One region of the Buttiauxella sp. JUb87 genome, then DNA from elsewhere that is predicted to be linked to it. Evidence: predicted binding sites of a transcription regulator. Region 1 holds the regulator's gene; the other holds the start of a gene.
What was found. Region 1 encodes ArgR, which controls arginine synthesis, uptake and breakdown. Its sites were predicted from a motif close to ANTGAATAAAAATACANT; they were not measured.
Positions count from the first base shown of each region.

Region 2: argC (N-acetyl-gamma-glutamyl-phosphate reductase) is a predicted target of ArgR. The motif match lies at 1,937-1,954, and genes of this name have one in related genera.

Region 1 covers NZ_SNVY01000002.1:797,327-803,563, reverse strand. The annotation lists gene EC843_RS11925 (NAD-dependent succinate-semialdehyde dehydrogenase) at 1-493, shown strand, start outside; gene EC843_RS11920 (hypothetical protein) at 535-807, shown strand; gene yhcN (peroxide/acid stress response protein YhcN) at 876-1,142, opposite strand; gene yhcN (peroxide/acid stress response protein YhcN) at 1,258-1,521, opposite strand; gene argR (transcriptional regulator ArgR) at 1,905-2,375, opposite strand; gene mdh (malate dehydrogenase) at 2,809-3,747, shown strand; gene degS (outer membrane-stress sensor serine endopeptidase DegS) at 3,812-4,879, opposite strand; gene degQ (serine endoprotease DegQ) at 4,966-6,237, opposite strand, start outside.
Region 2 covers NZ_SNVY01000011.1:10,859-17,095, forward strand. The annotation lists gene EC843_RS21820 (argininosuccinate synthase) at 1-6, opposite strand, end outside; gene argB (acetylglutamate kinase) at 25-801, opposite strand; gene argC (N-acetyl-gamma-glutamyl-phosphate reductase) at 814-1,818, opposite strand; gene argE (acetylornithine deacetylase) at 2,002-3,153, shown strand; gene ppc (phosphoenolpyruvate carboxylase) at 3,392-6,043, shown strand; partial or broken gene EC843_RS21845 (fructose-6-phosphate aldolase) at 6,134-6,237, shown strand, end outside.

The DNA of each region.
Region 1 (6,237 bases):
CGGCCTGGAAGAGGGCGTGGTTGTCGGGCCATTAATTGAAAAATCCGCAGTCGATAAAGTACGTGAGCATATCGAAGATGCTATCGCACAAGGTGGCAAAGTGCTGGTGGGAGGTAAGAGCCATGCGTTGGGGGGCAACTTCTGGCAGCCCACGGTGATTGTCGATGCCAGCGATGAAATGAAACTGGCACATGAAGAAACCTTCGGGCCACTCGCTGCTTGCTTCCGTTTTAAAACGGAAGGGGAAGTTATTGAGCGGGCGAATAATACGCCATTTGGTTTGGCAGCATACTTCTATACTCAAAATCTATCGCGTGTATTCCGCGTTTCGCAAGCACTTGAAAGTGGGATGATTGGTATTAACGAATGTGCGGTGTCGACTGAGTTGGGGCCGTTTGGCGGAGTGAAAGAATCTGGACTAGGGCGAGAAGGCTCGGTACTGGGCCTGGATGAGTTTCTGGAAGTCAAAACCTTGCATATTGGCGGGCTGTAGAAGCTCAAAAGATAAGAGTGCTCTGGTTAAGGTGGCAAGTAATGAAAAAATACACCTTTGATTTTAGTCAGATAGAAGATCAGCCGGGATTCTATCGTCACTTTATCCAGGTATTTCAACTTGAGAAAAAACAGGTTCACGATCTCGATAGTTTATGGGATGTCGTCGTTGGAGGCATCTTACCTCTCCCGGTGGAAATAGAATTTGTTCACCTGCCGGAGATGCAAAGACGGCGCTACGGGGCGTTGATTTTGCTTTTCGACGAAGCAGAAGAGGAACTGGAAGGGCAATTGCGTTTCAACGTACGTGGTTAACCATGATGTTAGGGCATAAAAAAGCCCCCGCGAGCGGGGGCAAAGCCGTCAGTTTTGACGACGAGGGTTTATTTATACAGTTCAGCGGTAGCGTGCCATGCATCGCCACTACGTGCTTCGGTAATACGATATGCCGATGCACCTTCTTTAGTCGCTTTCTGTGATAATTCCTGACGCATATCCATTGGTGCACTGCCAACCTGGCTGACAGAAATGCTACCCATAGATTGCATGTTTTGTGCTTGTTCGCTGTTTACCTGATGTGCGGCTGCGTTAGCGCCGAAAGAGATAACAGAGAAAAGGCTCAGTGCTGCGATAGTTAATTTGGTTTTCATAATCTTTACTCCTGAATGGTTTTCTCAACGACCGGAAGGGCTAAACTGCTTTATTGTTCTTGGGGCCGTTGTCTGGATTATCGTTGTATTGCTTTTGCTTATTGCTACCGGGCTGTTACTTGTACAGCTCTGCTGTTGCATGCCATTGGTCGCCAGTACGGGCTTCAATGATGCGGTAAGAAGAAGCGCCTTGCTCTTCAGCTTTCTTATTCAGCAACTGGTGCATGTCCATCGGAGCACTACCGACCTGGCTGACAGACACTGAACCCATCGCCTGGCGGTTTTGTGCCTGTTCGGTATTAATAGATGTCGCTGCAAAAGCGCCGAATGACAGCATCGAGAGCAGGCTTGCGGTAACTAAAGTTGATTTCATGTTCATAATTTTCGCCTCGTCGTATTCTTTTATTGGGGTCTTCATTTCGTGACCCTCATCACAAAATCAAGTATACACTAATAACCTACAAAATTAATACCACGCTAATTATTCTCTATGAAACTTTACAATAATAGAGGCTTTTTATATTACGTAAAGTTATTAAAATGAGTCTTTTATTGCTGATTTTTTGTTAAGTATAAGTAAAAACAATGAGATGCCATGAATTAGCTTTTTGTGCGATTCATCACATAACCGGCTGATGAGAGAGATGTTTAGATTTGGGGAAAGCCTAAATAAGGGGATTTACGTATAAACGATGACAGCCAGGGGATTGTTATGAAGGTGTTATTCCCGCCGTACTGACAGCGGGAATACGGAAGTAATGCTTACAACTCTTGTTCGAACAACACCAAAATTGCTTCATACAATTCTTTTACAGTGAAGTCCCTTGCCGGGGTGGTAAAGATGGTGTCATCACCGGCAATCGTGCCCAAAATACCTTCAGCTTTACCTAACGAATCCAGCAAACGTGCAATTAACTGTGCCGCCCCTGGGCTTGTGTGGATAACAACAACGGCATCGTTGTAATCAATATCCAGTACCAGGTTTTTCAGCGGGCTGGACGTTGTTGGCACGCCAAGCTCGGCTGGTAAGCAGTACACCATTTCCATTTTGGCGTTGCGGGTACGCACCGCACCAAACTTGGTCAGCATACGAGAGACTTTGGATTGGTTGATGTTTTCGAAACCATCATTTTGCAAAGCATGAACGATTTCACCTTGAGAACTGAATTTCTCTTCTTTTAATAATGCTTTGAACGCTTTGACTAATTCTTCTTGTTTTGAGGAAATACGCATATATCACCCATGTTCAGGTCAACGAAGATAACATTATTATGCATTTAAATGAATTGTTATGCAAATTATTGGCTGGGTGAAGGCCTGAAATAATGTTATGAAAGAGGCGGATATTATCAAATTTTGTTATCGAGAAACATGCCTTCGTCACGACTCTAAAATAAGATGCCAAGTAAACTAAATGTTATCAAAATGATGTTGTTTTGCTGCGGATGGAGGGGTAATGTAACCGCCGTTGATGTGACAACATCAGGTTGTGACCGGGCGCTAAGGCGTCGTTTCCACCCGGCGAGTAAATGCAGCAGTAACGTTTCAGGAATGCTCAACCTCGCAATCCTAAAGCGGGAAGATTGTAATTACCCCTTCCCTGGATTATGGTCGCCACCGCATGGAGTTACGGCACCTATTTGCTAACCATAATAAGGAGTTTAGGATGAAAGTTGCAGTCCTCGGCGCAGCAGGCGGTATTGGCCAGGCGCTTGCCCTTCTACTCAAGACCCAACTGCCTTCAGGTTCAGAACTCTCCCTGTATGATATTGCACCGGTAACCCCTGGTGTTGCAGTCGATCTGAGTCATATCCCTACTGATGTGAAAATCAAAGGTTTCTGCGGTGAAGACGCAACACCTGCACTGGTTGGTGCAGATGTCGTGCTGATCTCTGCGGGTGTGGCACGTAAACCAGGTATGGATCGTTCAGACCTGTTTAACGTCAACGCGGGAATCGTGAAAAATCTGGTTCAACAGATTGCTAAAACTTGCCCGAAAGCCTGTATCGGTATTATCACAAACCCAGTGAATACCACCGTTGCGATTGCTGCGGAAGTGCTGAAAAAAGCAGGTGTCTACGACAAAAACAAACTGTTTGGCGTGACTACGCTGGACATCATCCGCTCCAACACCTTTGTTGCGGAACTGAAAGGCAAACAGCCGACTGATATCGAAGTTCCTGTCATTGGCGGCCACTCCGGTGTGACCATTCTGCCACTGCTGTCGCAGATTCCTGGTGTTAGCTTCACCGAGCAAGAAGTTGCTGACCTGACTAAGCGTATCCAGAATGCTGGGACCGAAGTTGTAGAAGCTAAAGCGGGTGGTGGATCTGCAACCCTGTCAATGGGCCAGGCAGCTGCGCGCTTTGGTCTGTCAATGGTTCGCGCGCTGCAAGGCGAAAGCAATGTGGTTGAATGTGCGTACGTTGAAGGGAATGGCGAACACGCTCGTTTCTTCTCTCAGCCATTGCTGCTGGGTAAAAACGGTATCGCAGAGCATAAATCTTACGGCAAACTGAGCGCTTTCGAGCACCAGGCGTTGGAAGGGATGCTGGATACTCTGAAGAAAGATATTACCCTTGGCGAAGAGTTTGTTAACAAATAAACCCTGAGCTTTAGAGATAAAAAAACCGGAATGTAGATTCCGGTTTTTTTTCGCCTGCGACTTATTAGTTTGTCGCGGGGTATTCCTGAATCGTGACTTGTAGCGTCAGCTTCTTATCTTCACGCATCACTTCAACTGGAATGACAGAGCCTGGACGAATCTCCGCCACCTGATCCATGGTGCCCAAAGCTGAAATTGCGGGTTTGTGGTTCACAGAGATAATCACGTCGTTAACCAGCAGACCTGCTTTAGCCGCCGGGCCGTCAGGTGTCACTTCGTTAACGATAATTCCCTGAATCTGATCAATGCCGGTTGCGGGGCCATGTAATGGCGTTATCTCGCGCCCGCCAATCCCAATGTAGCCACGAATCACGCGGCCATCGCGAATCAGCTTATCCATGATTTTGGTGGAGAGCTGTGTTGGTATGGCGAAGCCGATACCTTCAGGGGTTTCACCATCGTTACTTTTATCAAACGACAGGGTGTTGATACCCATCAGTTCGCCCAGCGAGTTAACCAATGCGCCGCCTGAGTTACCGTGGTTGATTGAAGCGTCAGTTTGCAGGAACGACTGGCGGCCGGAGGGGCTAAGGCCGATACGACCGGTAGCACTGATGATCCCCTGTGTAATGGTCTGCCCGAGGTTATACGGGTTACCAATCGCCATGACGACATCACCAATATGCGGTACGCGCTTATTGTTGATTGGAATCACCGGGAGGCTGGTGGCATTAATTTTCAGCACGGCCAAATCGGTCAGGCTATCAGAACCCACAAGTAACGCTTCAAAAACGCGACCATCTTGCAGAGCAACGATAATTTGCTCGGCATCATTAATGACGTGTTTGTTGGTAATGATGTAGCCGCGCTCATCCATGATGACACCAGAGCCGAGAGTGCGAATTTGTAACTGGTTACTGGCATTGCTGCCGACACTGCGGTTGTAAACGTTGACCACAGCAGGCGCAGCACGACGCACCGCTGAGTTGTAGCTCAGCGGCGTTTCGTCGGCACTGTCAAAGTTCGAGGGCGCTAAGGGAATGATTTTCTGGCGAAGCGTTGGCATCGTTACCAACAACAATCCCGCCACAATCAGGCCAATCACCACCGAGCGTAATATCTTCAGAAACATGTATTTGAGTTAGTCAATGATAAACCGGAAGCAGAATAGCATGAGTTAATCGGACATCGTACCGCGATGTCCGATTACTGAGCAGATTAGCGCACTAACAGATAGAGACTCTCTTCACCGCGTGCGATATGCAGCGCAATAACGTCTGGTTTGCTTTCCAGCACCTTACGCATCTCGGCAATGCTTGTGACCTTCTCGCGATTAACGCCAATGATAAAATCATCTTTGTGCAAGCCGGCTTGCGCAGCTGGTGTGCCTTTTTCAACGCTATCTAGTTTGATGCCTTTAGTGCCATCTTTTAACTGACCGTCGCTCAACGTTGCACCTTGCAACGCAGGCATGACCAGTTCCGCGTTGGCAGAGGATGCAGTACTTTTATCAAGTGTCACGCTCACTTCCAGTGGTTTTCCGTCACGCAGCAAGCCAAGTTTCACCACCGTTCCAGGCTCCGTTGTGGCGATTTTGGCACGTAGCTCGGCAAAACTACTGATATTTTTGCCATTCAGACTGGTAATTACATCACCGGCTTTTACGCCTGCTTTATCTGAACCCGATTGAGGCAATACTTCGCTGACGAACGCGCCGCGCTGGGTGGTCAGATTAAATGCTTTGGCAATATCAGCACTCATTTCTGTGCCTTTAATGCCCAACATGCCGCGCTTAATTTCGCCAAACTCCATCAACTGTTTCGCCAGGGTTTGCGCCATATTACTCGGAATAGCAAAGCCGATACCGACGCTACCGCCACTTGGCGCAAGGATTGCCGTGTTAATACCAATGAGCTCGCCATTCAGATTCAGCAGTGCACCGCCGGAGTTACCACGGTTGATTGAGGCGTCTGTCTGGATAAAGTTTTCCAGCCCTTCGAGGTTTAGACCGCTGCGCCCCAGTGCTGAAACAATCCCGGAAGTTGCTGTTTGCCCCAGACCGAATGGGTTACCCACGGCAACTGCAAAATCACCCACTCGCAGTTTGTCTGAGTCCGCTACCGCGATTTGTGTCAGGCCGGTCGCCTTCTGGATTTGAATCAGCGCAATATCACTTTGATCATCGCCGCCAATCAATTTGGCATCAAACTCACGTCCATCATTCAGCTGCACGCTGATTTTTTCGGCGTTATTAATGACGTGGTTATTGGTCAGCACATAGCCTTTCTCAGCATTTATGATGACGCCGGAACCCAGCCCTTCAAATGGTTGAGCTTCAGAAGGGGGCATATCCTCGCCAAAAAACTTTTTAAATTCTTCAGGGACTTTCTGAGTCGGGGCAGCGGCCGTTCCTTCAACCTGAACACTAACCACTGCGGGTAATACTTTTTCCAGCATCGGCGCAAGACTCGGCAACGCTGGCTGACCCGG
Region 2 (6,237 bases), on a different contig from region 1:
TTGCATTGTCTTATCCTTTCAAAACTAAGCCAGAATACGGGTGCCAATGGCCACGCCGTTAAATAAAGAAGGTAACTGCTCCGCGTGACGCCATGACGCAATATCCACCGGGCGACCCAGCGTACGTGCTGCATCCAGCGCCGCGTTAACCTTAACAATCATGCCGTCGGTAATAATGCCTTGAGCGATCAACTGCTCGGCTTTTGCCGCCGTCATTTCCGCAATACGTTGCCCTTTGCCATCCAGAATACCGCTGACGTCTGACAGCAGAATGAGATCCGCGCCGAGCGTGGCAGCCAGTGCCGTAGCGGCCTGATCGGCATTGACGTTCATCAGCTCGCCTTCAGCGGTAACGCCAATAGAGCTAACAATCGGCAGGAAACCGGAATCCAGCAGCGTGGTAATCAGCTTAGCTGAACCTGGCTTTGCAAGGCCGACATGGCCCAATGCTTCATCGAGTTTGGTCACCGTGACGCTGTCGCCATCGCCGAGGCAAAGACCGACACCATTGATGTCATGTTTTTTGGCCCACGCCAACAACGTTTTGTTCGCCGTACCCGCCAGCGCACCGGTAATAATGTCAATCTGGTCAGCAGGCGTAACACGTAGGCCGTTTTTCTTGGTCACCGGTAAGGAGAGCTTTTTCATCAGCTCATCAACCACACAGCCACCACCGTGAACAATCACCAGCGGACGTTGATGGGACTGACGATAGTTCACCAGCGCGGTAAACAAGCGCTCCAGCGCTTCTTCGCTATCCAGCAGTACGCCGCCTAATTTGATAATTAATGGATTCATCATTCACCCAGCCGATTAAATAAGAGACTGCGTTTCGGCAAAGCCAAAACGAATATTCAGGCACTGCACAGCCTGGGCCGACGCGCCTTTCAGAAGGTTATCTTCGGTCGCGACGACAATCAGATGCTCGCCCTGCACTGCGAAACCAATATCGCAGAACGGCAGGCCAACCACGTTTTTCAGTGCTGGCACGCCTTTGTCATACAGGCGCACTAACGGTTTATCTTGATAAGCCTGATTAAACACCTCGACGACTTGCTGCTGGGTCACCCCGGCTTTCAGGCGGCAAGTAATGGTCGCCAGAATCCCGCGCGGGAAATTGCCCAAGTGTGGAGTGAAAATCACTGGAGTCCCGAGATGCGTGACAATTTCTGGATGATGGCGATGATTAAAAATGCCATACGGTTGCAGGCTCACTTCGCAGAAACTGTTAGAGATCGCCGCTTTGCGCCCTGCACCGCTCACACCGCTGGTTGCGTTAATCACCGGCCACTGGTTTAAATCCAGCAAACCCGCTTCAATCAGAGGTTTTAACGCCAGTTGGGAGGCCGTTGGATAGCAGCCTGGCACAGAAATTAAACTGGTTTCTTTTATTCTGTCGCTCTGCCATTCCGCGAGGCCATAAACCGCCTGCTCAAGCAATTCAGGGTGCTGATGCGTAAAGCCGTAATAGAGTTGATAAAACTTAGCATCGTTGACGCGGAATGCACCGGACAAGTCAATGACAACGCAGCCTTTCGCAAGAAACTGCGGTGCCAGGTCATGGCTGACTTCATGGGCTGTGGCAAGAAAAACAACATCCACACCATCGGTAAATTCGCTGATATCCGACATTGGCAGTAACGGCATGTCCACGATACCTTTTAATTGCGGATGCAAATCAGATATCAATTTTCCTGCGTCATTACTTTGCGCTGAAACCGTCAAAGCGGTTATGTTCATATGAGGATGGCGATTCAAATAGGTCACAAGCTCTGCGCCTGCATAACCGCTGGCACCAACAATCAGCGTATTCAACATCTCGGCTGTACACCTTCTTAGGTTGTGTCTGCTAAAGGTGTCAGCTGAAAGCCATCACCCAACGTACAACGACGTGGTTCAATCCACCGGAACCAGGGGTTCCATCGCGGCAGGTAATAATGTATTTTTATTCAATATTACTGCATGATTATGTATACCAACCTGAGCTAAGGCCTGTCAACAGTGAAGATGAAATTACCTCCTTTTATCGAGATTTACCGCGCATTGATCGCCACCCCTTCCATCAGCGCTACCGACAGTGCGTTGGATCAGAGCAATCAGTCTTTAATCAATTTGCTGGCGGGCTGGTTCCGCGATCTTGGCTTTAATGTCGAAATACAACCCGTACCAGGTACACGTAATAAATTCAATATGCTGGCGAGCACCGGTACCGGTGCCGGTGGGTTGTTGCTGGCGGGTCACACGGATACCGTTCCGTTCGACGATGGCCGCTGGACACGCGATCCGTTCACGCTGACCGAACATGAAAATAAACTGTACGGCCTCGGCACTGCCGATATGAAAGGTTTCTTCGCCTTTATTCTCGATGCGCTGCGCGATGTGGATGTGACGACGCTTAAAAAGCCGCTCTATATTCTGGCGACCGCCGATGAAGAAACGACTATGGCGGGCGCACGCTATTTCTCTGAAAACACCAGCATACGCCCGGACTGCGCCATTATTGGTGAGCCGACTTCGTTGCAGCCAGTGCGCGCCCACAAAGGCCATATCTCTAACGCGATTCGCATTCTAGGCCAGTCCGGTCACTCCAGCGATCCCGCTCGGGGCGTGAACGCTATCGAACTGATGCACGACGCAATCGGCCACATCATGTCGCTGAAAAACACGCTGAAAGAGCGTTATCACCACGATGCCTTCACCGTGCCGTATCCAACGCTAAACCTCGGCCATATCAGCGGTGGCGATGCCGCCAACCGTATTTGTGCCTGTTGTGAACTGCATATGGATATTCGCCCGCTTCCGGGCCTTACGTTAAATGATCTTAACGGTTTGCTTAACGAAGCGCTGGAACCGGTAAGCCAGAAATGGCCAGGCCGCCTGACGGTTTCTGAACTTCACCCGCCGATTCCGGGCTATGAGTGCGCCAAAGACCACCAACTAGTACAAGTGGTCGAAAAATTATTGGGCGCGCAAACAGAAGTGGTGAACTACTGCACCGAAGCGCCATTTATTCAGACCATTTGCCCGACGCTGGTTCTGGGGCCAGGTTCTATAAACCAGGCACACCAGCCGGACGAATACCTCGAAACACGGTTTATCGAGCCAACTCGCAAACTCATTACACAGGTTGTGCATCATTTTTGCTGGCATTGAAAAATAGCGATTCAGGGGGTTTTGCCCCCTTTTTCAGCTGCTTTTTAGCGGATCCTCATAAGAAACGCTTATCCACGAAGTTAGTAATTAAATTTCATGAATTAGCGCCATTTATTCGTTTGCTGAAACGATTTCGTAGCAATTGACGAATGATAACTTACGTGGCTTTATAAAGACGGTGTTGAACCTTCACGGGTGAAATTAAGTTACATAAAAAGATGGGGTGTGTGGGACTACAATGAACGAACAATATTCCGCTTTGCGAAGTAATGTCAGTATGCTCGGCAAGTTGCTCGGGGATACCATCAAAGATGCATTAGGTGAAAACATCCTTGACCGGGTAGAAACAATCCGTAAGTTGTCGAAATCGTCACGAGCGGGCAATGAAGCGAACCGTCAAGAGTTGCTCACCACGTTACAGAACCTGTCTAATGACGAACTACTCCCTGTAGCCCGTGCATTCAGCCAGTTCCTGAACCTGGCCAACACCGCCGAGCAATATCACAGTATTTCCGCTAATGGCGAAGCCGCCAGCAATCCCGAAGTTATCGCTAAGACACTCCAAAAATTAAAAAATCAGCCGGATATTAGCGAAGATGCCGTTCGTGATGCTGTTGAATCGCTGTCATTAGAATTAGTTCTGACCGCACACCCAACCGAAATCACCCGCCGCACCCTGATTCACAAGCTGGTTGAAGTAAACAGCTGCCTGAAACAACTCGACCATAGCGACATTGCCGATTACGAACGTAACCAGATTATGCGCCGTCTGCGCCAACTGGTGGCACAGGCCTGGCACACCGATGAAATCCGTAAATACCGCCCGTCCCCTGTAGATGAAGCGAAATGGGGTTTTGCGGTAGTTGAAAACAGCCTGTGGGAAGGGGTTCCTAACTACCTGCGCGAACTGAACGAGCAACTCGAAGACAATCTGAATTACAAACTGCCGGTCGATTTCGTCCCGGTACGATTCACCTCCTGGATGGGCGGCGACCGCGACGGCAACCCGAACGTGACCGCCGATATTACCCGCCACGTGCTGTTGCTCAGCCGCTGGAAAGCCACCGACCTGTTCCTGCGCGATATTCAGGTGCTGATTTCTGAGCTTTCGATGGTGGAATGCACGCCTGAACTGAGCGAACTTGCAGGCCCGGACGCCGCACAAGAGCCGTACCGTTGCATCATGAAAGGCATTCGTCAGCAATTAATGGTGACTCAAGCCTGGCTGGAAGCACGCCTGAAAGGCCAGCATCTGCCAAAACCAGAAGGTTTACTGACGCAAAACGAACAGCTTTGGGATCCGCTCTACGCGTGTTACCAGTCGCTACAAGCTTGCGGTATGGGCATTATCGCTAACGGTCAGTTACTCGACACCTTGCGCCGCGTGAAATGCTTCGGCGTTCCGTTGGTGCGCATTGATGTCCGCCAGGAAAGTACTCGCCATACCGAAGCGCTGGGCGAGATGACTCGCTACCTGGGCATTGGTGATTACGAAAGCTGGTCCGAGGCGGACAAACAAGCCTTCTTGATCCGTGAATTGAACTCTAAGCGTCCACTTTTGCCGCGCCAGTGGGAACCGAGCGAAGAAACTCGCGAAGTGCTGGATACCTGCAAAGTCATTGCCGAAGCTCCACGTGGTTCAATCGCGGCTTACGTGATTTCGATGGCAAAAACGCCGTCGGACGTGCTGGCGGTTCACCTGTTACTCAAAGAAGCGGGCTGCACTTTCGCGCTGCCTGTGGCTCCACTGTTCGAAACCCTCGACGACCTGAACAACGCCGACGACGTAATGACTCAGTTGCTGAATATCGACTGGTATCGCGGCTTTATTCAGGGCAAACAGATGGTCATGATTGGCTATTCTGACTCGGCAAAAGACGCAGGCGTGATGGCGGCATCCTGGGCGCAGTATCAGGCACAAGATGCGCTGATCAAAACCTGCGAGAAAGCCGGAATTACCCTGACGCTGTTCCACGGACGCGGCGGTTCTATTGGTCGTGGCGGTGCGCCAGCGCATGCAGCTCTGCTTTCTCAACCTCCGGGCAGCCTGAAAGGCGGCCTGCGCGTGACTGAACAAGGCGAGATGATTCGCTTCAAATACGGTCTGCCGGAAATCACTATCAGCAGCCTGTCGCTCTACACCAGTGCGATTCTTGAAGCTAACCTGCTGCCGCCGCCAGAGCCGAAGAAAGAGTGGAAACATATCATGGAGGATCTGTCTGCGACCTCCTGTGATATGTATCGTGGGTATATCCGCGAAAACGAAGACTTCGTGCCGTATTTCCGTTCAGCAACACCAGAGCTGGAACTGGGTAAACTGCCGCTGGGTTCACGCCCTGCGAAACGTAAACCTAACGGTGGCGTTGAGTCTCTGCGAGCCATTCCATGGATTTTCGCCTGGACGCAGAACCGTCTGATGCTTCCAGCCTGGTTGGGCGCGGGTGCCGCGTTACAAAAAGTTGTCGAAGATGGCAAACAAGATGTGCTGGAAACGATGTGCCGCGACTGGCCATTCTTCTCGACACGCCTTGGGATGCTGGAAATGGTATTTGCCAAAGCTGACTTGTGGTTGGCGGAATACTACGACCAACGTCTGGTGAAACCGGAACTGTGGAAGCTAGGTAAACAGCTACGCGACCAACTGGAAGCGGATATCAAAGTGGTGCTGGATATCGCCAACGATTCCCATCTGATGGCCGACTTGCCGTGGATCGCCGAATCTATCCAGTTACGTAACATCTACACCGATCCGTTGAACGTATTGCAGGCTGAATTGCTGCACCGTTCTCGTCAACTGGAAGAGAAAGGTGAGGAACCAAATGCGCAGGTAGAACAGGCGCTGATGGTGACCATTGCCGGTGTTGCGGCAGGTATGCGTAACACGGGTTAAGCCCGAAATCAGGCAGTTTTCAAACCCCGCGCAAGCGGGGTTTTTGTTTTTACCCCTATGCGGTGCCACCCACGATATTAACTGCCAGTCTGCGAAACGATCACCCTGCCGTTAGATGTAGCTCAACAAATACTCAACACCCCTACGGTAGAGTCAGTAGTAGTGAAGTTCGGGCAAGACTCGACTCACGGACT